Regions from separate parts of the Chitinophaga nivalis genome, predicted to be linked through region 4. Evidence: riboswitches for the same ligand, from Rfam matches in the RefSeq annotation. Region 4 holds a riboswitch; each other region holds the start of a gene.
What was found. A riboswitch is a leader RNA that binds a small molecule or an ion and turns the genes downstream of it on or off. The one in region 4 is predicted to bind cobalamin.

Region 1 (6,259 bases), 4.7 Mb from region 4:
ATAATTTCACGAAGTCGATATATTTCAGGTTCACCTTTTCACCTTTGCTGTTCACCGCATTGGAGATATCAAAGCCGTTGTAACCGGTTTCTCCGTTATTGCGCATATCTATTAACTCTTTGGAACCATTATCCGCGTAACCCCAGGCAAGCGGGGTATTGATGAACAGGCCCTTTGGTTTTTGAAAAGTGTTGGCCAGCAGGGTACCTTCAAATACGATAGATTCCTGTCCGGCTGCAAATTCCGGGAAATAGGATTGAGGGTGGTACGTATTGGCTAATACGTATCCGCTCTTGCCCTGGTTATCTTTCCACAGTACATCCGTAGCCGTGGTGGTTTTCGGATTGTAATAGGTGATTTTATAGTTCTTAATTGTACTTGCTGCATTGTATTCACTGCCGGCGAGTTCATACCATTCGCCATCATCCGGTTTGCCATTACCATTGAGGTCCTGCATCACCATTACAATGCCGGGTTCAGACCATTCCATGCCGGTATTCACTAACGGATTGCCCACAGTGCCCAGGTCATATCCTGCTTTGTTTTCAATAGAGTGGTCGAAGCCAAAGGTAACATAGCCACCGAAGGCGCCTAATGATACCAACGCATCTGTACCGCCAATTAATTTTTTTGCACCTTCAGCGCTGCCAATAGTAGGGTCATTGGTAAACTGACCGGGCGCTGGTTTGTATTCAAATATCTGGTTGATGTACGCGTCGCTTTTGGCATTAGCTGGCCGGAAATAATCCGGTGTGGCAGGGCCTTCCGGTGTGGTGTCCTCTTTTTTACTACAAGCTGCCATCGTAACGGCTATGGCCAGACAGGTGATGCGCGCAGGTGTTGAAAATCGCATTGGGAATGATTTAAAAGAATGAAATAATTTATTGTTTTACAAAAGCAAAGTGTGCAGGAATATCACCAGTTCCCATCCGCCATTTCTTTTTTCCGTTCTTATCAAAACAGTACAGGAAACCAGGTGTCACATAATTCAGGGCATCCGTTACAAATACATCTTCTGTATCCGGATCTACCGCGATGCCATACGGAATGGTGATTTCCTTATCTGTGCCGTCGGTGATGAATTTTCTGTCGAGCAGCTGTTCTGTTTTTACATCAATGAGGGAATAGGTGATGGTATTTTTATGCGTGATATGGCTCCACTCCACACAGTAAATATAAGCCAGTCCGTTGTGGATGACCAGGTTGCTGGCGCCAATCGGGAACTCTTTTTTTACCTTATCTGTTTTAGTATCTACGACATACAGGCGGGAAGGGATGGTGTAGTAGTCGCCCCGGGAGGTAACATACAAATCTCCTTCCTCATCTACCGCCAGGCGATGCAGGTTGATCGCTACATCAATACGTTTCAGTTCCTGTCGCGTGTCGAGGTTGATCACCGAAACGGTGCGTTCATAGTTAGGCGGACTATACCCACCGGAGTTGGCCACATATAATCTGTTGCCGATAATCGCCATCTGTTCCGGATTGCGGCCGGTAGGAATGCGGCCGGTTTCGTTGAGTGTGGCGGTATCAATAATGGCTACGTAACCTTCATTGGAAGTAACGTAGGCATTGTCTTTATAAAATACCACATACCGGCTCTGGCGGATAGGAATCTGTTTCAGTACCCGCGTAGTGGCGGCATCCATCACTTCTACCTTATTGGAGTTGTTGATGACTGCATATAGTTTGCTGCCGTATATGCGAAGATCGTTGCCGACATCTCCCAAACCCTTTACGATAGTGGTATTTTTAGCTTCGTACATTTTGCGGATATACCGGCCATTGATGAGATCCACATAGTCCAGTGAGGATTTATTCATGTTCATGTTGCCTTCATTGAGCAGATAAAATCCTTTCACCGTGGTTTTTCCATCGGTATTCCGGGAGAAGCCCGGAATATCTTTGTAGGCGATGGTTGGCCTTGGCATATCCTTTCTGCAGCCGGCAGATAGTATGATGAGTAAGCAGCAGACCAGTAATCTTTGCATATGCATGATATTAAAAATGAACACTGAGCGTTACCCTGTAATTGCGTCCCGGCATGGGGAAGTTGGCAATTACATCGTATTGCTGGTTCAGCAGGTTATTTAATTCTCCTGTCAGTTTATATTGATACGCACCTTGCTGCAGTGACCAGGAAGCAGATATATCGCTGGTATACCAGGGCTGTACGTAATTATCTTCATTATTGCCTATCTGATTATACCGTTCGCCGGTATAGATAAAACTGTAGTTGAGGGTGAGTGCTTTCCAGTCGATGCCGGCGAGGAAAGTTCCGCTATGCCAGGGTGTGTAGGGAATCTGTGCACCATAGTTAAAGGCATTTTTACCGGTGGTTCTGTCCCGTGCATCCTGGTAGGTATACGTGAGTGCCAGGTTCAGCATCACGTCACGTATGGGCATCCAGGCACTGTTGATGTTCACATCGGTACCTTTGATGATGACCTGTCCGAGGTTCATCATCGACCATCCGAAGAGGTTGGCAGCAGGTACCGCCACAATTTTATCCGTTGCTTTTATATAGTAGGCATCTGCCTGTATGGACAGGTATTGCCAGCTGCCACGGAATGCTTTGGTATAGGTGAACCCGGCGTCATAGTGTTTTACATATTCCGGGCGCAGGTTGTTGTTGCCGATGTAGGTATAATACAGGTCGTTAAAGGTAGGCATCCGGAATATATTCTTATAGAACGCCCGCAGCCAAAGATTCTGGTGCGCCAATGGCTGCCAGGCAACCGAAATGGCAGGCGTATATTCTCTTTTATTGCCGGCGCCTTCGTAGGCTTTCACCGATTCATTCACGAGAGTAGCCAGGAGGTTTCCCTGCATTTCAAAACGTTTGAAGTGCCATCTGCTGGCGAGCGATACGAGCCCGGTATAGCGGGAGGGATAAGGAAACCGTTGGATGTTGGCGTTCAGGGTATTGACGATGACATCACCGGAGAGGGAGGCTTCCCACCACGGTGTAAAGGTATATTTGTTGGCGAGGGAGGCGTATACTTCCTGCTGCAGATAACGGTTCTGGAGAAACCCTGCTTCGTTCAGGTACTCCGGATCAGTATATACATTGTAGAAGTTGCTATACTTCACATTCGCCATAATGCTGTATTTGCGGCTTATTTTTTTACTCCAGGTACCCTGTGCGAACATGTCCTGGTCTTTCAGGTGCTGCCCATAGGTATAGTGGCCGGCTACTGTAGCGCCGGGCAAGCCGCGGGCGGAGCTATAGTAATAGTATTTCAGGTTCCAGGTGCTGCTATCGCGTAATACCCCATTGAGGGCGGCTTCTGCACGGAAGGCGTTGACGTTGCCGTTCTGGCGTACCAGGAGCGAGTCGTAGTCCGGACCGATGAGATGAAATTTATAGCGTCCATTGGCGTTGATCCATTCCGTACTAACGGTGGCGGTTATACGTTTATTGATCTTTTGCTGCCACAGAATGGCGGGATTGATCAGGCCGGAAGAACCGGTTTTAACGCTTACCTTACCGTGTATGGTTTCTCCTTCGTTAAACACAGGTATTTTGGATTGCAGAAAGAGTACGTTACCGGCGGAGAAGGCGCGGGCCGGCTGGAAGATGTTGTTTTTTTGTCCGTTGTATAAAGATATTTCCGCTATATTATCGAGTGAAAATTTGCTGAGGTCTACCTGTCCGTTCTGTACATTGCCGATCATCATGCCATCATAGAATACGGTAGTATGGTGACTGCCCATACTGCGCACGTTGATGGTTTTTAGCCCGCCAACGCCACCATAGTCTTTTAGCTGCACGCCGGAAAAATAACGGATAGCATCGCCTACGGAAAGGCTGTTGAGCCGTTCCAGTTTTTTGCCGGTAAGCGTTTGTACCGGCGTAACCGGGTTAATGTATGCCGGTATTCGTTTGGCGTCTACACGTACTTCCCGTAACGTGTCTTTGGTTGTTGTCTGCGCAACGGCGTTCCCGGCAATAAGCAAATATATACCTGAAGCCACAGGCAGAAATCTAAGTAAACACATGATGGATTATACTTCCAAAGCGCTTGGGGAGTGCGAATAATACAAGAAGAGAGATATGTCTTATAAAGACTTACATCCCCGGCCTTTCACCCGAAAGCGCTGATGAATAAATACAATTGGCAGGTCTTCTGGCTCTCCTGCTTTTCCGGTAGGCCTTCCCATGTAACGGACACACAGTGGCATAGTAGAATTCCGGAAAAACACTTCTTCGCACAGGTGGAAGAAGGCAGGATCACAGCTACGGGGATAGCTCCGGTTTTACACCGGATTCCCTTTTAATATATCTGCGGGGCAGACATAACCATTTGTGGCTGCAAACCTACGCTTTGTCAGGGGAATATCCAAAAGAGAAGGGGAAGCGGCATGATTCCTGAAAACTAATCCCTGGAGTCTTTTTACAGCCTGTTAATGGAATGTACTGTTAATACAGCTGGCGTTGGTTGTTGCCGCTGTCTGAGGAGGAACCGGACCGGGTATATGGTCTGAAAACGGGTATAAAATTCCCCGTTCCTGCTTAATCATAGAGGAATAGCCGCTACAAAGTATTTGAAATGATTATTCCAAGCATAAGAACTTAATTCGATGAACCTCCCATATAAAGTTCCCGAACCGTCACACTGGTTGCACTGCGATGATGAAACTTTTGTCTTACCGGATGGTACCGGAGAAAAATTCTATAGAGACTTGCTCATGGAGTCTCCCGTGGCGATGGCAATATACACTGGTCCTGAAATGTGTGTCCGGCTGGTCAATGAGGCGATGCTGGATATCTGGGATAAAAATAACGGTGTGATCGGTAAACCCTTGCTGGAAGCGGTACCGGAACTGAGCGGTCAGGTGTTCAGCACCTTGCTCGATGGTGTATTTACTACGGGGATACCTTACATAGGAACAGAAGACCCCGTGCGTATCCGGCGGAAAGGTCAGCCGGATATCCGCTATTATAAACTTATTTATAAACCGTTATATAACGAAAGCAAATTACTGTATGGGGTGATGAGTACAGCTGTCAATGTTACCGACCTGGTACTGGCCCGGGAGGAACTGCGGGAAACAGAAAAGCTGTACCGCAATGCGGTAGATGTGGCAGAACTAGGTACCTGGAGCAAGAACCTCCGGACCGGATTCGTTACATATTCTCCCCTGATCAGTGAATGGTATGGACTACCAGCAGAAGCCTGCAGTATGGCCGTATTCCATGGTTGCATACACGAAGCCGATCAGCAACGGGTGGCCGCCCTGCGGCAGCAGGCCATTGATACCAGCGGGTTGTATGACTGTACTTTTCGGGTGGTGAATAAAACACTGCAGAAAGAACATATCCTGCATGCAAAGGGCATGGTGATTACAGGAAAAGACGGACAGCCGGAATCTATTATGGGGATGGCACGGGATATCACACTGGACCGGATGACATCCATGCAGCTGGAAGAGCTGGTACAAACCCGTACCCAGGCATTGGCTGCTGCCAACAAAAGCCTGCGTCAGATCAATGACAACCTGCAGCAGTTTGCTTATATCGCCAGTCATGATTTGCAGGAGCCATTGCGGAAAATTATCACCTTCTCCGGTATTTTGCAGAAAACACAGGCACATCAGGATACATCCGGCCAGTTATATCTCGGCAAAATATCTGGTGCCGCGCAGCGCATGTCTCATCTCATCAGCGATCTGCTGGATTACTCGCGGGTGGAAAACAGTAAAGCGGTATTTATGCCCACCAGACTGCAAGACATTCTGCAGAATATTTATATTGATTTTGAAGTATTGATTCATCAGCAGCATGCCGTAATAGAGACGGCGCCATTACCGGAAATTGCCGCCTTACCGCTGCAGATGAATCAGTTGTTTTATAACCTCATCGGCAATGCATTGAAATTTACCCGGAAAGGCATTCCGCCTGAAATAAAATTAACGGCGGCGATGCTCACACCAGAAGAAGTACAAGAGTATTCCCTGCCTTATAGTACCCAACCTTATACACACATCGTTATACAGGATAATGGAGTAGGATTTGATCCGCAGTTCGCAGAAGAGATTTTTCTTATTTTTCACCGCTTGCACAATTATCAGGAGTATGAAGGTACCGGCATCGGATTGGCATTATGCCGGAAGATTGTAGAAAACCACGGTGGCCGCATCTATGCGACCAGTAATAAGGAAGAAGGCGCGGCTTTTCATATTCTGTTGCCGCTGTCAAGACCCTGAGGAATATTACTATAAATAGTGCGGATATAAAATTGCTTTTTTATTGATA
Region 2 (6,259 bases), 890 kb from region 4:
GTTTGACATATGAGGTGATGTTAAAGTTTTACCTACTCTGTTCTGGCTTTTCGGTATCCGCCATTGATTATATATATGTATATCAGAAAAGAATGCTGATCATCTCCGGAAAGAGAAGTCAAATGTGAGTAGATAACACCCGGAATGGGATAATATTGGTCAGTTAGTGTCCTTTTAAATGGTGCATTGATGTTATGGTATTTGAGGGTTGGGAATGAGGTTAGGAACTGGTTATTTGAGATCGTAAGTTTTTACGCTAATAGATAACAGCGCTTAATTTGATTTTGTTCATGAATGAGAAAAAATTTCAAAAAAAATTCTAATACAGAATGTAAGCATTCCTTATTATTATCTTGTTGATATGATTTGAATTTGTCTATGGTATTTGCGTTGTAAGCATGTCGCTCCTGGTCGCAAAGTGTTTTGTTATTGGCCCGGGTATTTTCTTGCGTTGTTTTAAAGGGCTGATACTGGTGCGGTTGCTCAATCCCAGACAATCTGCCCCCTAAGGATACATTCTTGCGACGGATGTAAATGGTTGCGGAGTTTGTGCATTTAATGACCTCAAAAAAGGGAAACACTAAGCGATTATGATCAACTGCTCACTATACTTATATCGCAAAACATACCTTTTTGAATTGATATTATGAGAAGCATATTGAAGCTGCCATATGGAAATTGCCAGGGCCATCGAATCTGGATGCTACCGCACCAGTTCTCTGGTTCGGTAGGTTGAAACCCATCTGCGAAGCTTGATATAAATTTATTGTAACGGATATAGAAAAATTGGAGAAAGGATTTTGCAGGAGTGAAATAAATACAATCATAACCAGTAAGCTCTCTCGGGGGAGTGATCCCAATCCTGACAATAATTTCAATTTAAAATTATCAAGTGAAACATGATTGCTTCTTAGATAACCTATCGTCTATTGGTGAATGTTTTTTTGAATTTTGACCACTACACATATGGGGATTTCTTAAACGTTGAGGAGCCTCTTTGTTAATATATTGTTGATTTCCTGAGAAGGATATTTATCGCATAGGGTATTTATCAAACGGTGCAAGCATTGAGAAAATATCGTCACTAATACTTGTGTTATCCTCTAATGTTTTGGTTGTTTTCACTCCTTCAATTAATTTAATGGGGTAAGGAATCAAAAATCAAAGGAAGTTTTTTGCGGACTACGAGGGACAACTTTCGAACCTTCTGATAGATGATCTATCTAAAATTGAGGATTTTTGTAAAGGACATCGACATCTTATAGATCAACGACATTCAGCTAAGCATTTTTACAAACATCTTCAACCCTAAAACTTTTAATTGCGCTTTGAGAATAAATAATTTGGTTACCACTGCACTCATACACTTGCATCCAATAATAAATAAATCTTAAATTTTCAAAATTTATTGTACCCATTAACCCAAACTTCTGTCACTATTAAAAGCAGAAATTATGCGAATTCTTGATCTCCGACATAACGAAGGTACTGTGCGCGCTGCCAATACTTTTTACTGAACCTAGTTTATTAAATACGAAATCCTGGTAATGCTTCATGTCACGGGCAAACACTTTTAGAAAAAAATCATAATCTCCAGAGATATTATAGCATTCAACTACCTCGTCAATCTTGAGAATATCCGCCACAAAACTATGTCCGATTTCCCGGTCATGTTGTTTTAGCTTGATATTGCAAAATACAATAAATCCCTGGTTGAATTTTTCCGGGTTGAGCAGTGCAATATATTTTTTGATGTAGCCATTGTTTTCCAGTCGTTTGACCCGTGCAACGACAGGCGAGGATGACAGATTAACTTCCTCGGCCAGCTCTTTAATCGTCCGGCTCGAATCATTCGTCAATAGCTTTAATAGTTTCAGATCGATCTCATCTAGTTGGTCCATAGCATAAATAACTTTAATGGCCATAAAAATAAAAAAATTACAGCATAAATAGCTAAAAGTAGTTTCAAATACGGCATTTTTTACTTAATTCTTGGTATTTAATAAGTTTTTATGGTCAAAAACATAACTTTGACAGCAATTTAATACTTCTGTTCTTTTCATATTTCAACAATCAGGAAAGGTTTTACTTAGCGGTGAATTAAAAGGGAATCGTGTGCAAATCACGAGCTGTCGCGCAACTGTAAGTAACACAACAGGGCTTTACAATAGTGGTCACTGCGAAAGCGGGAAGGCTGGTAAAAGCTGTTACAAGTCAGGATACCTGCCTTTGCTGTATTGGTCGATGCTTCCGCGTAAAGAGGTCATTGGTCAGATTGTACAAGTTTTAAGCCCATCAAGGCTTGATCACGCCTCTTCATGTACATATCTCTTCCTTAGGTCCTTTCTTTAGTGGTCGCAGCGTTTAATTGATAATTAAGTTAGCTATAGAATAATTGTTTTTTGAAAATAAAATAATTGCAACAACTAATGGAAGCGATCATATCAGAAAGTTCGAAAGTAAACGAACAAAAATACAGGGAAAATATTCAGAATACCATCAAGGATAATTTTGTGTTCACGCTGAAGAGTACATGTTTAGATGAAAACTATCACCCCTCAAGTCAAACGCGTCTGACAACCAATTTTGCAAACTTGGCCAGAGGAGCTAATCGCCAACAAAACTTACGTAATGCCTTAAATATGATTAACAATCGATTCAATGCATTGGCTCATTTGGATAATCCTAAAGGTGATCGTTACCTTGTAGAACTTGAAATCATCACAGTAACGATGAGTATTGGTGATAAGAATGGTATTAACAATCTGCCGTTGATTGAAGTTTTAAAAACGAATATTTTTGACCGTAAGACTAGCCAGCGTATCGAAGGTATTGCCGGAAATAATTTTTCCTCTTATGTTCGTGATTATGATTTCAGTATTTTATTGATCGAGCACAATAAAAATAAATCTAATTTTTGTATTCCTGAAAATTTTGGTGATTTGCACGGAAAACTTTACAAGTGCTTTGTGAGTTCAGCCACTTATAAAGAGCACTTTAAAATGTCTCCGATCATTTGTCTAAGTGTATCGGGCAACAAAACGTATACCCGCACTGAGTATCAGCATCAGGTTCTGGGTTTTGAGTATCTGCAGGATCAGTATTCTATCACTGATGAATATTTCTCTAAAATGGGCTTAAAAGTTCGTTTTTTCATGCCTCCGAACAGTGTGGCACCGATGGCTTTTTATCATTCCGGAGATCTGCTTGCTGATTATACTGATATTGGACTAATCAGCTCAATCAGTACGATGGAGACTTTCCAGAAGATTTATCGCCCTGAAATTTACAATGCAAATTCAGGGGCTGGGAAAATTTATCAACCTAGTCTTAAACACGAAGATTATTCACTGACCCGCGTGGTTTATGACCGTGAAGAGCGCAGCCGACTGGCTGTTGAACAGGGTAAATATGCTGAAGAGCATTTCATTAAACCTTACCAGGATATTCTTGAGCAGTGGGCTGCTAAATTCGCTAATTAATAAATCAAAGAAAATAAGAAACAACAATGGAAAAACTATTACCAACCTCAATTGTAGGAAGTTTACCTAAACCAGCCTGGCTTGCACCACCTGAGAAACTTTGGTCGCCCTGGAAATTAGAAGGAGATCAGTTATTGGAAGGGAAACAAGATGCTTTGCGCATTTCTTTGCAGGAACAACAATTGGCTGGGTTAGATATCATTTGTGATGGTGAGCAAACACGCCAACATTTCGTAACCACTTTTATCGAGCATTTAAGTGGTGTAGATTTTGAAAATCGCAAAACTGTGAGAATTCGTAACCGTTATGATGCGAGTGTTCCAGTGGTTGTAGGTGATGTTGCACGTCAAAAAGCAGTTTTTGTTGAAGATGCTAAATTTTTACGTAGACAGACTAATAAGCCTATAAAATGGGCATTACCGGGACCGCTTACAATGGTAGATACCTTATATGATGACCATTACAAAAGCCGGGAAAAATTAGCGTGGGAATTTGCGAAAGCACTCAATGAAGAAGCAAGAGAGCTGCAGGATGCAGGGGTAGATATTATCCAGTTTGATGAACCTGCATTTAATGTGTTCTTTGATGAAGTGAACGATTGGGGAATGGCAGCATTAGAAAGAGCCATTGAAGGTTTACACTGCGAAACTGCAGTGCATATTTGCTATGGTTATGGAATACAAGCCAATAACGATTGGAAAAAAACATTAGGTTCAGAATGGCGTCAATACGAAGAAATTTTCCCTAAAATTCAAAAATCTAAAATTGACGTGGTGTCATTAGAATGCCACAACTCAAATGTGCCTTTAAATTTAATTGAACTTGTTCGAGGCAAAAAAATAATGGTTGGTGCAATTGATGTGGCCACCAATACTATTGAAACACCTGAAGAAGTAGCTAATACGCTACGTAAAGCGCTTGAGTTTGTAGATATTGAAAATCTTTACCCTTCTACAAACTGTGGTATGGCTCCTTTGTCCCGAAACGTGGCAAGAGGTAAGTTAATTGCTTTAAGCGCAGGAGCTGAAATTGTACGCAAAGAATTTGCGATTTAGTTATAATTGATAAATAATTTTGGATCACCGGAAAATTATAGTAGCAGCACTTTGAATAAGTTATTAGCAGTATTAAAGAAAGCAGGTTTCGATGGTTTCCTGTTAATGATAGGTACCATGATTATGCTGGCCTATTTTTTGCCTCAACCAGGCATGATCAAAGAGCCTGTTTCGCTAGAGGAGATTGCCAATGCAGGCGTGTCGTTGATTTTCTTTTTCTATGGCTTGCGGCTGAGCGTTGAGAAACTAAAAGCCGGGCTTGCCAACTGGAAAATGCACATTATCGTCCAATTAACAACTTTTTTGTTTTTTCCGCTCATTGTTTTGGTATCTCGCCCCCTGTTCGTCAACACCGACTTAGAGTTGCTTTGGTTGGGTATATTTTTTCTGGCGGCTTTACCTTCCACAGTCTCTTCTTCCGTGGTCATGATTTCCATCGCCAAGGGCAACATTCCCGCTGCCATTTTCAATGCTAGCATTTCCAGTTTGATCGGAGTAGTGGTTACGCCGCTCTGGGTTGGACTATTTATCGCTTCTGCAACAGGTCATTTTGATGTCACTGATATCGTCATAAAGTTGATGCTTCAAGTCTTGTTGCCTGTCATCATCGGCATCAGCCTCAACTCCCGTTTTGGCGCCATTGCTGAAAAATATAAGAAACAGCTCAAGTATTTCGATCAGGCAATCATTCTCACCATCATTTACACGTCGTTTTGTAAGTCATTCTCCCAGCATCTTTTTGAAGGCTTCACCGCCCTTGAGCTTGCCGGACTCGCCGCAGGGATGATGGCCTTATTTTTTGCTGTGTTCTTTTGTGTTGGACTACTCTGCCGATTGTTTGGCTTTTCAGATGAAGATCGTATTACTGTCTTATTTTGTGGATCTAAAAAGTCATTGGTACACGGAACCGTCATGTCAAAAGTGCTCTTTCAGCACAGTACCATTACAGGCATCATATTGTTGCCACTCATGCTTTACCATGCCTTGCAATTGATTGCCGCCAGTATTATCGCTCAGGGGATGGCCAGACGAAAAGAAGTATAATTTTTACAACAATAGCTAACGTTGATAAATAGCGTAAAAAATATCTTCAGCAGAAGGCAATGATGGTGTGCATCAACAATGATGTTTATCTGCCGGTCTTTGACCAATATGGCAATTATGAAAATGGTAATATGAAACTTTTTGAAAAAACACAGTTAGGAGGTGTCAACCTGAAAAATAGAATGGCCATGGCAGCGATGACCAGAGGTCGTACAGATATAAATGGTTTAGTGGGTGATATGACCATAGAATACTATACCCAAAGAGCAGGTGCAGGTTTGCTGTTTACTGAAGCCATCAGGATTAGTGAAGAAGCTACCGGGAGTCCATTCACTCCGGGTATCTTCACTGGTCAACAAATAGAAGCATGGAAGAAGGTTACAGCAGCGGTACACGATAAAGGCGGTGTTATTATAGCTCAGCTTTGGCACGCTGGCCGCATGGGACATTCTGCAGACAGGAATGGCAAGCTCCCTTTTGCGCCATCACCCTTGCCTATCCGGGGAATGCAGCATTTTACCTCTCAGGGTAAGAAGGATTACGAAATACCAAGGGAAATGACAATCCCGGAAATCAGGCAAACTATAATGGACTTTGGCCAGGCCGCAAAAAACGCCGTAGCCGCAGGCTTTGACGGGGTTCAGCTACATGCTGCCAATGGCTGTCTGCCTAACCAGT
Region 3 (6,259 bases), 1.7 Mb from region 4:
TGGCAAGTACTTTATCCGGAATGATTTAACGGGACCTGCTCCGGGTGACTATCGGGTAAAATTGTTATATTTATCCGCGTTTGCAGGCCCCCAAAGTGATGACCAGCGGGGTTGCAGGCAAACGCACCGTATAATGAAACCGTTTTGTCATGAAGGAAAAAACAGCCCTGGTACAATTAATCAACAGCCTCACCTGCTATCACATTGATGCAGCAACTGCTACGGAGATAGCCGATATTTGCCTGACGGCCAAACAAGACCCGGAAGCCTATTTCCGGGAAACAGATGAAGACATGTTATGGTTGCTGGAAGTAGATCCGCAGGGACTCACCGCTTTTATACTCACAGCCGAACTGTATGATTACTTTGCCGTATCCGATAAGATGGATGAATTCCATGAACAGGTACAGGAAATTTTTGAAGACAACGACCTGCCGGATTATCCGTACAACCAGCAACTGCCGGATCTCACGGCTTATTTCAACTGGCTGAACGGCGAGTTGGCAGCCAATGATATTCAGGTGGCGCCCATCTATTTCGGAGATAGTTATGGCGACGACATACAGGTAATTTTTGTACCGGCCAATGATATCACCACTATACTGGACCTCTGTGCATCACTGCAGATAAAAGCCTCCAGGTGTGCCTGATACCGGCCATACTCATTATATCAATCGTATACATTGCATGATAACAGCATCAGACATCAGAATAGGTAATTACGTGTCTTATTTTGATCGTAATATGGAGGAAACCGCCTTCCTTGTAGAAGGTATATTCGAAGAATTTATTTATAATTCCGGATTGCCGCTCAGTAAAATTCCCTGCGCCAAAGCCAATCCGGTAGTACTGGATGTATACCTGTTGTCCAGGTTCGGATTCATCCGGGGCGAAGCGGAGTATGGAGAAGATGTAAAGGTTTATTCGCTTAAATACAACCGGCTGAACAGTGTGCATATCCGCTATGAAAACAACGTTTTCCAGCCTTTTACAGACGCACCTACCGGGTTGGTGCCCTATGGCCTTCCGATCGTACACGTGCACCAGCTGCAGAATCTTTTTCACGCCCTTACCCGGGATGAACTGACTTTATTCGAATAGCAGGCTACGATAAAGCCGGTACGGGCAGCCCTTCAGCAGGTCGTTCCCTGTACCGGCTTTATATAAACAACGAGGCAACTACAGTCTTCCGGCTACTACAAAAGCCAGGAAAAGTACCCCGATCAGTATTAAGCCGATGAAAGCCACCCAGGATACCTTCGGATGTGGCAATGATTGCAGTGCAGGCAATATTTCTGCATTCACCTCATACAGCTTATCATCCGTTTTGCGAACGCACCATATTTTGCCAATGGGGAAAAGTGGAATCCAGTAAATATGTACATACGTTTGTCTGACTTCAAATTTTACAAAGTCAGGGATATCGTTGGCGATACCGATATCTGCCAGCTGAAAGGATTTCATGCAGAAACTTCTGCGGCCATAAATAATCATAGTATAGGTTTTAGGGGATTAAAATCATTACAGGGATCCAATATATAATTTTTAAACCACATATTACATTTCCCCTCCTGATGGCCGGCAAACATAACAGCTATGAATACACGAATGATGCTGGTCGGGCCCATACGCCTGGTATGGCGCTAGACATAAAAAAAGAGCCGGTAATAGTACCGGCTCTCATCAATGGTTTATAACAAACAATGCGGGGAAATGAATCAATGAAAGACCGGGAGGGCAGGAAAGTAATAACCTGTATATTGAACTGTTTGTTTCAGGGCACCAGTATTGGCATTATATATCAGCCATCTGTTATTGTTGCTGTTCCCCCATTCTGCGCCGAGCGTAGGAACCACCAGTTCCTGTTTCGCATCATTATACCGTACTGCAGATCCATAGAAATAGTGGCCGGCAGGCAGGGTAATAAAGGGAGCTGACAGCGAAGACGGTGTACCGGGAATATAACGATACACGGTAGTGCCGCCATATTCGAGCATACCACCAATACCGGGGGCTTCTTTCCGGGCAGCGATGTATACCACATTGCCTGCTTTGCCGGCTGTAATAGAACCGGATCTCCAGGAGAGATATGCCCAGGCATTCGTTACTTTAAAGGGCAGTTTGGTTTCGGTAATCTGCAACGTCACCGGATCAATCCTCACCAATGCCGAATCGCCGGCAGCCCATACTGCACCATCATTGGTGCGGGCAAAGCCAATCGTACCTTTCGCATGTTTTTTTACAATGCTATAGTTACTGGCCTGCAGTATTACAATACCATCATCTTTCGTAAGGGTAAAAATGTAGTTGCCGGATAACAGCATATCACCGGCGGAACTGTTGATACCAGCCACTTTGGCGCCAATAGCAGGAGCACTGAGGCTAACGCGGTAAATCCCATCGGCAGCACTCAGCAAGCCACGGGTACTATCTATACCCAGAAAGGCATGCCCTTCATCCTGCGGCAGGGTGGCTATGCGGCCGGTTTCTTTCATGGTATAGGCATCCGTGACCACCATAGGTCCACCTACTTTTACGACCATATACATTTTGCCTTTAAAGATGGTGGCAAACTGCAGGGTGGCTGTAGTAGGCCCCAGGTTCTTCAGCGGATTTTCCAGCTTATACACTCCCTGGGTAACCTTATTACTGTCGTAGCTGTAATAGGCCATGTCGCCGTTGTTGGTGGCATATTGCCCTTCGTGCAGCATGAAAAATCCATTCTCATACTTACCGGTAACCTTTACCTGGTATACAACAGAATCAACACCATTCCGTTGATCACCTGAGGTAAATACAATGCGGTAATCTCCGCGTTCTTTGGCGGCAAAGCGGTAAGCAGCATCATGACCGGCTGCCTCGCCGTTGACCGTCCAGTTAAAATTTTTTCCGGGTGGATAACCGGGAGCCGGCTGCAGCAGGCGGCTATCCCCTACTGCCATATTATACCGGAGTGTGGCAGTCTCACTGACTGGTGATGAGGGAGGGACTTCATTTTTACGGCAGGATACTACCGTCAGTAAAAAAAGGGCGCTCATCCATGATAGTACATGTCTTTTCATTTTCTCTTTTTTAAAAGATGAGTATGTGGGAGGTTAAGGGTACTTATATGTCATCATCATCTGTTGCATTATAGTTACAGCCAAATAGGTAAAACTGTTACTGTCCGCTCATAGGGTTTTAAATTACATGATACAAAGGCAACAAACGTTCATCCTGTTTTCAACATACAAAACAGCTATACAGCATACCAGCTACTGTATGAACGTGGAAATTTATAATACTAAAACGTGCACAGGATTAGCCTGTGATCTGTCATCCGCAGCCATAAATGATAAAACGAGAAAAGAAAGCCATAGTCTGGCTTGCATTCCTTGCCTTTCACCCGAAAGCGCTGAATGATTAATGGCAGCTGGCAGGTCTTCTGGCTTTCCTGCTTTTCCGGAGGGGCCTTCCCGTTATGCCGCAGCACAACAGTGGCGAGGAGAATAATTCCGAAAAAACGACAACTGCCATGGCAGTTGTGCAGGATTACAGCTACGGGGATAGCTCCGGTTTCACACCGGATTCCCTTTTAATATACCGGCACTACACCGGTATAACCAATTGCGGTCACAAACGTACGGTAAGTATATGTAATCACCAAACAGGAAACAGGAAATAAACACTGCAGGGAGCAAGATAGCAACAGTTATTTTCAGGGGGCAGGATAGCATCGCCTTCAAAAGATACATACCTACTGTCTGCTTATACAAACATACGCGCTATCGGCTATACCTACCTGTAACCTACGTCCGTAAAGGGTTAGGGCTACTTATTCTCAACAATTAATTACCACTTGCCGGTTTCGTTAGTACAAATGCTGCTACGAAAAAAAAGCGGACAGGTAGTCTGCAGTAGCCATTCATCCGGCTTTAGGACTGCGCTCCCGCATATGTTCATTGGCCCATGCTGCGAGGTTATATAAATGAGGCAGGAGGCTCTCTCCTTTCGCCGTCAGGGAATAATCAACTCTTGGCGGAATCTCCGGATACATTTGCCGGGCAATCAGTCCGTCTTCCAGCAGGTGTTTCAAAGTAGCCGTCAGCATTTTCTGCGAAATATCGCCAATGGCTTCCTGCACCTGGTGATAGCGCATCGGATGATTGGTTTGTCCTAAAGTAAGTACGATCATCATCGCCCATTTATTCCCGATACGATCAAAGACATCCCTTACCGGACAAAAGTCTATACTCTCTTCATTTTTCAAAAAAACTTTCATAGTAGTTGATTGATTTTCATCATTACATACCTATAGGTACGTAACGCACCTTGCCGTGCCATATTGTTTGATATTCAATGTGTTAATACATTTGATACCCTAAAGTTATTATATAAATTATTAACAAATTTATGATGAAACGGACTTATCGCATTACGACCATTATTTTTCTTGTCATCCTGTTTTTAACGGCTATTACTGATCTGATGAGAATGGATTTTGTACTGACCACGGTACGGCATCTGGGTTATCCGGATTTTCTGCCGCTGTTGATTGGTACCGGAAAATGTATCGGTATTATTCTTTTAAGTCTTCCCCGTTATACACCGTGGAAGGAATGGGGTTATGCAGGCTTTACTGTTTTATTTCTCAGCGCAGCAGCCTCACATGCCTTTGCGGGGGATGCTTTGGGCCATATCCTGCCGCCATTGATATTTGAAACGTTGTTACTCGTTTCTTATTTCAGCATGCGTAAAGTAGTGCATAATGCTACCGCATAATGTTTACGTATCCTTCTTCTTTGCTGCCCTGGTAAAGGAGAAGGATCAGCTTTATCGTCAGTGTTGATTTTTGCCGGCAGGAGGTTATAAAGATGCGTGCGGGAGTTCAGATGAGGCTTGTTTGTTTTGTATGGATTAACTAATGGAATGGAGTGGTGGATCATATAGGCAATGCGACAGGCACCAATGAAAAAAGGTTCCAGCAGATGCTGAAACCTTTTCTTTTTGTGACCTCGTCTGGATTCAAACCAGAAACCTTCTGATCCGTAGTCAGATGCTCTATTCAGTTGAGCTACGAAGCCATTTTGTTTTTTCTCTTTCGAGATGGCAAATGTAGAAGTTTTTACGATTCTAACAAATTATTTTTCAACTTTTTATATTTGACAACTTTTTTGCAAATATAAATTTGGTGATAAAAAATGCTGCAATAATATGCAGCATTTTTTTCTTTTTGTGACCTCGTCTGGATTCAAACCAGAAACCTTCTGATCCGTAGTCAGATGCTCTATTCAGTTGAGCTACGAAGCCGTTTTTCTCTTTCGAGATGGCAAGTGTAGAATATTTTTCAATTCTAACAAATTATTTTTCAATTTTTTATATTTGATGACTTTTTCACAAATATAAATTTGGTGATAAAAAATGCTGCAATAGTATGCAGCATTTTTTATTTTGTGACCTCGTCTGGATTCAAACCAGAAACCTTCTGATCCGTAGTCAGATGCTCTATTCAGTTGAGCTACGAAGCCGTTTCCCCTTTTGGGATCGCAAATGTAGGATTACTTTTTATTCTGACAAATTTTTTTTGAAATATTTTTCAAACAGGACTATCGTAAACGTATATACGCTAATCATACAATCCAATAAAACCCTTTACTGACAAAGGTTACATCAATATAAAAAATCTCGAAAAAAAATAATTATCAGCCCGAAAATCATCACTTCTCTCATCTGCTACGCTCCTATTGTTTTCCTTCTACGTATATACATACCGCCTGATAGGTGCTGCCGGTGGATGCTCCAGCTGATTTCTTCAGCTGTAATCATTCAAAAAGAGATAACTATTTTCGCAGGATGTCTGCCCACAATCATTCCTGGCTGGCAACCGGCTGATTTTTTTATCTCCCGGTATTTTCCAGAAAGCAGTCTCCTGTCCTCTCCGCCGGCATTTACAGCAGCAGTTTCCTTTCATATATAGCGACTTTCGCGTCTCTTCCCCACGAATACACGCTATGGCCGTTGCCGGATATACCTGGATGCCTACACGATGCACCCCCCTTTTCAATAACGGCAACACACCTGGCTGCTATCCTCCAAACCATCTGTGGCATCAACTCCGGGACGCTTTTCGCTGGCTGAATAGCGCTGGTACAACCAGTAAGCAACACCAGTAACAGATGCATGGAAAAGGATACTTATGACCAGATTTGTTGCGTGGATACAGGGAGATTTTATTCCGCAGGTCTAACAGTTGGGTACTGTCAGACGGCCATCACATGGA
Region 4 (6,259 bases):
ATCTTTCTTCACGGGAAGCAGCCGTCTTGCAACTACTTGTACAGGGGCTACCGGTACAAAAGATTGCGGCCACACTGGAACTGCATATCAGTACGGTCAGTACCTATAAAAACCGGATTTTCACCAAACTGGAAGTCAGCAACCTGGTAGAACTATTGCAAAAGATAGAATTGTACAACACTGACTGATCCATATCCCGGCAGCAGGCTTTACCGCAGAATAACCTGCTGCCAGGACCTTTTTCGTATAGGGGTCTACGTCATCCCGGCATCTCTCCCTATTATCTATGTCTCCTTGCCTGCCGGCATCACCTGCCCGTTATAAAACCACCTCATTTAATACAATTATTTTTTACTTTTAGTACGGAACCCATCATCCGGCACACAACGTTGTACCTCATCATACAAACAACTACCGACAGGAAAAACTATGAAAAAGCATATATTGAATGATCGTACGAAAGGGCTGATCAGTATTATTTTTGTGATGCTGATCTGGGGTAGTTCCTTTACGGTAACCAAAGTGGTCTTGAAAGAAGTGCCGCCTTTCCTGTGTGCTGCCTTACGGCATATAACCGCCTCCCTTATTCTCTTACCTTTTTACTGGCACCGCCGCAGGCAGGTACAACAGCAACTGCCATATAAACAGCTATTCCTCATGGGACTGGCCGGTGTTGCCGTGTATTATACCTTTTTCAACTTCGGGATGTCCTATATCCATGCATCCACCGGTGCATTGATAGAAGGACTGATACCGGTGGCGATTGCCATACCGGCAGCGATCTTCCTCCGCGAGCCGCTGCGGCGCAAAAGTGTGTATGGCATCCTGTTATCTGTTACCGGCGTAATACTGGTAGGATTTGTAGGCGCCGACCATAAAACAGATCATGCGCTGTTGGGCAGCCTGTTGCTGGTAGGTGCTGTCTGCTGCTGGAGTGCCTATACACTTTTATCCCGGCAACTTAAAAACACAGATACCCTGCTCATGACCACCATGGGTATCTTCCTGGGAACCCTTGTATTAATTCCCGTTAGCGGCATAGAAATGTATTACAAAGGCATACCGCATATTTCTCCCAAGGCCTGGGCTGGTATTGCCTACCTGGGCGTATTCGCTTCTGCTGTGGCTTATTTCCTCTATAACAGGGCATTGGAGAGTTTACCGGCTGCGCAGGTTGGTAATTTCCTCAACCTGAATCCGGTAATAGGGGCGTTGATTGCCTATATCTTTTTAAGAGAACAATTTACCACCCTCCAGCTGGTGGGTAGCGTGCTGGTACTGGCAGGCATTTTATTAAGTACCAGCAAAGTAAAAACACCCACCAGTCAACCGGTGTAATCAGTTGAGGAGAATGGCATATCATGGGGGTTAACCGGATTTATTTTTATTAAATAATAAGGCAGATATCCTGTAGAGTTTTCTTTTAAACAACTCTTTGTGCCAGGCGGCTTTCATTTCTTTGAGGCAGTTGGCACACAGACAATCGGTGTACTGTTCCTGGATATAATTACGTTCCTCTGTGCTCAGGGTTACCGCACTACACTGGCAGATCAGTATGGAACCAACCTTACATTCAAAACCGCTGTTACATCGCGGACAATGTTTCCTTTCGTGTTCACACATAATCGTGGAAATAAACCCGGCTACCGGTGGGTACCGGTTGCCGGGCGGGAAATAATACATTACAAAGATGCAGACTACTGCCGCAACTCTTTCGCTGCCGCTACCATTTCTACCAGTGCTTTGCGGGTTTCTTCCCACTGACGGGTTTTAAGTCCGCAGTCCGGATTTACCCACAGCTGTTCTGCCGGGATAACTGCCTGGGCCTTTTTCATCAAGGCTACCATTTCCGTTTTGGATGGTACACGGGGAGAATGGATATCATATACACCAGGGCCGATTTCATTCGGATATTTAAAATCGGCGAAAGCATCCAGCAGTTCCATCTGGGAACGGGAACACTCGATCGTGATCACGTCTGCATCCATATCAGCAATGTGCTGAATGATATCATTGAACTCAGAATAACACATGTGTGTGTGGATCTGGGTTTCATCTTTCACACCACTGGCGGCAATACGGAAAGCGCGCACGGCCCATTCCAGGTATTCCTGCCAGTTTTCCCGACGTAGTGGCAAACCTTCCCGGATAGCTGGTTCATCGATCTGAATCACGCGGATACCGGCTTTTTCCAGATCCACCACTTCGTTACGGATGGCCAGGGCTATCTGTGTACAGGTTTCGCTTCTGGGCTGGTCATTTCTGACGAAGCTCCATTGCAGAATCGTCACCGGACCGGTCAGCATACCTTTCACCAGTTGCGGGGTGAGCGACTGCGCGTACTGCGTCCACTTCACGGTCATAGGCGCCGGACGGGATACATCACCGTAAATAACCGGTGGTTTCACACAGCGGCTGCCATAGCTTTGTACCCAGCCATTGCGAGTGAAGGCAAAGCCATCGAGCTGCTCGCCAAAATATTCCACCATGTCGTTGCGCTCAAATTCACCATGTACCAGTACGTCGATGCCCACTTCTTCCTGCCAACGGATGGTATCGGCAGTTTCTTTCGCGATCAGCTCATCGTATTGCTGCTGGCTCAGTTCCTGCTTTTTCAGCTTCGCACGCCAGCTTCTTACTTCTTTCGTTTGCGGGAAAGAGCCGATGGTCGTAGTCGGGAACTTCGGCAACTGTAAAGCTTCCTGCTGTTTGATTTTACGGGTAGCAAAAATAGCATGACGACGACTATCATTGTCTGTAATGCCCGCTACCTGTGCTTTTACCGCAGGGTTATGGATAATGGCCGATGTTTTACGGTTGGCATTAGCCCGGATGTTCTCCTGCAGCTTGCGTTCCATATGTTCAATATCTTTTCCGGTGGCGAGGTTTGCCAGCGTTACCACTTCCGTAATTTTTTGTTTGGCGTAGGCCATCCACTGTTTGATTCCCGGTTGCAGGGTTTCCTCATCTGTTTCCAGATCCAGGTCGCACGGTACGTGTAACAGGGAGCAGGAAGGCGCCATCCAGAGTCTGTCTTTGCCAATCGCATCTGCTGCTTTGGTGATCAGGGCCAGCGACTGCCGGAAGTCATTCTTCCAGATGTTGCGGCCATCCACTACGCCCAGGGAGAGCTGCAGGGTGGCTGGCAGTGCAGCTGCCAGGATATCATCCAGCTGGGAAGGGCAACGAACCAGGTCGAGGTGCAGGGTTTGTACCGGCAGCTGTAATACGGTAGCCAGGTTTTCACCGTAGCATTCAAAATAGCTGGCCAGGATAATATGCAGTTGCGGGAATCGTTGGTGCAGCTGCTGGTAGGCCTGGGTGAATGCCGCCCTTTCTTTTTCACCAAGATTCAATGACAGGCAAGGTTCATCCAGTTGTACGTGGGTGGCGCCGGCCTGTTGCAGTAAGCCTAATACTTCTTCGTATACGGGCAACAGTTTTTCCAGCAGGGATATTCTATGAAATCCGGCAGCTTTTTCTTTACCTAACAAGAGGAAGGATACGGGTCCGATGATCACCGGTTTGGCCGCAATACCATTTTCTTTCGCTTCGGTAAATTCACGGATCACCTTATCGGAGTATAAGGTGAACTGCTGATCTGCTTTAAATTCGGGTACAATATAGTGGTAGTTGGTATCAAACCATTTGGTCATTTCCATGGCCGTTACATCGTAGCCTTCGCGTTGATAGCCTCTAGCCATCGCAAACAGCAAATCGATGTTGTTCAGTTGTTTCCGTTCAATCAGTGGTTGGTATCTTTCCGGGATCGCGCCTGTCATCAAAGCGGTATCCAATACCTGATCGTAGAACGAGAAGTCATTGCAGGGAATGAGGTCGATGCCTGCTTCCTGTTGCAATTGCCAGTTATGCAGCCGGATGTTTTTACCTTCCTGCAATAATGCCGCCAATGGCAGTTTGTCGGCCCAGTAAAGTTCTGAGGCTTTTTTGAGTTCACGCTGGCTGCCAATCCGCGGGTAGCCTAAGTTGTGCGTTTGCATTGCTTTGGGTGCTTTTAAAATGAGGAAACAATTAAAAGCTCTTTAGCACTTCGCAATGCGCCGTAAAGTGAAGAAAGAAGAAGTGAGAACGGGATGTACACAGTAAAGCCCGGGAAATACCATGGGTATACTGCGTTTGTACATCAGCCTGACTATCTGCTTCAATCCACGAAAGCATTGTCAAATACGGACCAGGCAGGTCTCCTGACTTGTAACATTTTTACCGTCCTTCCCGCTATGATGCAGTGGACAACGAGGGTAAAAACTTGTAGCGTTACTTACAGTTGCGGGACAGTTTGTGATTTTCACACAATTCCCTATTAACCCTGGTTTACCCAGGGACCTTTTCCGCTTGATGAAGAAGTAAATAAAGAACCTTGCGGTGAATGTACAATAATTTGATATCAAACAAACTTTTATTACCTGCCAGCTGTTTATGTTGCTTAATAGCCCGAAAAATAAAAGGTTGTTTTATCCGTAAAATGTACACCTTACTACTGATCTTGTCATGCACAGTTATACGCACTGCGATGACGGCGCATGCAATTGACAACAGTAAGTTATAAAACAGATAATACGCGGCTTCGGGTTATATAATACACCTGTTTTTTTTATGTGTGAGAACATCTATCATTATTTTTCCTGATTAGGTAAATCATTTTCCCATATCCATAAATTATCCACCAACGGGTCGTTTAGTTTTGATGCCTAAAAAACCGATGAAGCTTTGTTTTAATTGTGGGATAGCCACTATCAAAAAAGTCTTCTTAACTACCTTAATACTGATAACAATTGTGGGTAATGCAAATGCGGGAGAGATTTTGTCGGCTATTAAAGGAAAAGTTTCGACTTCCGACGGCAGTCCTGCCGCCTTTGTAACTGTGCGTATTAAAAACTCCAATCATGGCGCCTTAACAGATCAACAGGGTGAATTTGTTATTAAAAGAATTAAGCCAGGCCGCTACACCCTGGAGATATCCTTCCTGGGTTATGAAAACATGACACAGGAAGTAGTGGTGGAAACAGATAAAATCACCCAGCTATCACTGCAGCTGCACACCTCCGAACAGCAGATGAAAGAAATTATCATCACCGGTAATAAGCATAATAAATACAACATCAACGAAGTATCCAATTCCCTGCGCTTACAATCTCCCCTCGTAGAGATTCCCCAAAACATCCAGGTAGTCACCAATGAAGTGCTGGCCGATCAACAGATATTTGACATACAGGAAGGGGTAACCCGCAACGTAAGCGGTGCACAACGTATTGGCCACTGGGACCTCTACGCCAACATCCAGGTACGTGGCTCCCAGATCACCCCCTTCCGCAATGGCATGAACGTACAAATCAGTCCCTGGAGCCCGCTCGCGGAAGATATGAGCATGGTAGACCGGGTAGAATTTGTGAAAGGCCCGGCAGGGTTTATGTTATCCAACGGAGAACCCGGCGGCCTCTATAACATCGTTACTAAAAAACCTTCCGGTATAGAAAAGGGAGAAGTAACCCTTACCCTCGGCAGCTTCGAAACTTACAGAGCCACCGCTGATGTAGACGGCAAGCTATCCAAAAACGGTAAGCTGCTGTACCGCATCAATGTAATGGGACAACTGAAAGGTTCTCACCGCGACTTTGAATTCAACAACCGCTATTCCGTTGTACCGGTACTCAAATATCTGATAGACGAACAAACCAGCGTGACCCTCGAATACAGTCATCAGTTCCTGCAACTGAATGCCATTGGCAGTAACTACGCCTTTTCCAAACGGAAATACGCCGACCTGCCCCGCAATTTTACAACAGCAGAACCCAACTTCGCACCTACGAACATCCAGGATAAAAGCCTCCTCGCCATATTTGAACACCAGTTCAATCACCGCTGGAAACTGACTGCCCAGGCAGCCTATTTCCATTATCAACAGGAAGGACAAAGTATGTGGCCTACTGCTTTTGCTGCCAACAACGACAGCTTACTGCAGCGGAATATCAATATCTGGGATGCCCTCGGTACCAATAGAACCGGACAGGTATTCATCACAGGTAAAATGAACACCGGAACAGTAGTCCACAACATCCTGGCAGGAGTAGATCTGAAAAACAGCAGCTACTTTGCAGACTGGGGTCAGGCTGCACCGCTGGGCGATGCCTCCTTTAATATCTATCAGCCCCAATATGGCCATGTAAAATTGCCTACCTGGGATCGTTCCCGCAACATCCGGGAGAGAGGCGTACAATACAATTATGGCTACAACGGATTT

Region 1: it holds a riboswitch for cobalamin, as region 4 does, so the genes downstream of both, OL444_RS27885 (TonB-dependent receptor plug domain-containing protein) here and metE (5-methyltetrahydropteroyltriglutamate--homocysteine S-methyltransferase) in region 4, are expected to answer to the same signal.
Region 2: it holds a riboswitch for cobalamin, as region 4 does, so the genes downstream of both, OL444_RS08680 (DUF1852 domain-containing protein) here and metE (5-methyltetrahydropteroyltriglutamate--homocysteine S-methyltransferase) in region 4, are expected to answer to the same signal.
Region 3: it holds a riboswitch for cobalamin, as region 4 does, so the genes downstream of both, OL444_RS18660 (DUF5074 domain-containing protein) here and metE (5-methyltetrahydropteroyltriglutamate--homocysteine S-methyltransferase) in region 4, are expected to answer to the same signal.

What each region holds. Positions count from the first base shown of each region.
Region 1 is NZ_JAPDNR010000001.1:7,654,202-7,660,460, reverse strand. Features, by position in the region: gene OL444_RS27895 (hypothetical protein) at 1-853, opposite strand, end outside; gene OL444_RS27890 (DUF5074 domain-containing protein) at 882-1,991, opposite strand; gene OL444_RS27885 (TonB-dependent receptor plug domain-containing protein) at 2,002-3,978, opposite strand; cobalamin riboswitch at 4,104-4,323, opposite strand; gene OL444_RS27880 (PAS domain-containing sensor histidine kinase) at 4,585-6,210, shown strand.
Region 2 is NZ_JAPDNR010000001.1:2,108,503-2,114,761, forward strand. Features, by position in the region: gene OL444_RS08670 (inclusion body family protein) at 1-9, opposite strand, end outside; gene OL444_RS08675 (Lrp/AsnC family transcriptional regulator) at 1,440-1,925, opposite strand; cobalamin riboswitch at 2,064-2,245, shown strand; gene OL444_RS08680 (DUF1852 domain-containing protein) at 2,430-3,482, shown strand; gene OL444_RS08685 (methionine synthase) at 3,509-4,537, shown strand; gene OL444_RS08690 (bile acid:sodium symporter family protein) at 4,589-5,581, shown strand; gene OL444_RS08695 (alkene reductase) at 5,641-6,259, shown strand, end outside.
Region 3 is NZ_JAPDNR010000001.1:4,712,733-4,718,991, reverse strand. Features, by position in the region: gene OL444_RS18675 (hypothetical protein) at 150-650, shown strand; gene OL444_RS18670 (hypothetical protein) at 688-1,101, shown strand; gene OL444_RS18665 (hypothetical protein) at 1,180-1,494, opposite strand; gene OL444_RS18660 (DUF5074 domain-containing protein) at 1,719-3,062, opposite strand; cobalamin riboswitch at 3,398-3,622, opposite strand; gene OL444_RS18655 (winged helix-turn-helix transcriptional regulator) at 3,905-4,261, opposite strand; gene OL444_RS18650 (DoxX family protein) at 4,393-4,761, shown strand; tRNA gene OL444_RS18645 (tRNA-Arg) at 4,990-5,063, opposite strand; tRNA gene OL444_RS18640 (tRNA-Arg) at 5,216-5,289, opposite strand; tRNA gene OL444_RS18635 (tRNA-Arg) at 5,434-5,507, opposite strand.
Region 4 is NZ_JAPDNR010000001.1:2,995,784-3,002,042, reverse strand. Features, by position in the region: gene OL444_RS12260 (response regulator) at 1-188, shown strand, start outside; gene OL444_RS12255 (DMT family transporter) at 430-1,338, shown strand; gene OL444_RS12250 (cysteine-rich CWC family protein) at 1,369-1,623, opposite strand; gene metE (5-methyltetrahydropteroyltriglutamate--homocysteine S-methyltransferase) at 1,698-4,001, opposite strand; cobalamin riboswitch at 4,179-4,363, opposite strand; gene OL444_RS12240 (TonB-dependent siderophore receptor) at 4,796-6,259, shown strand, end outside.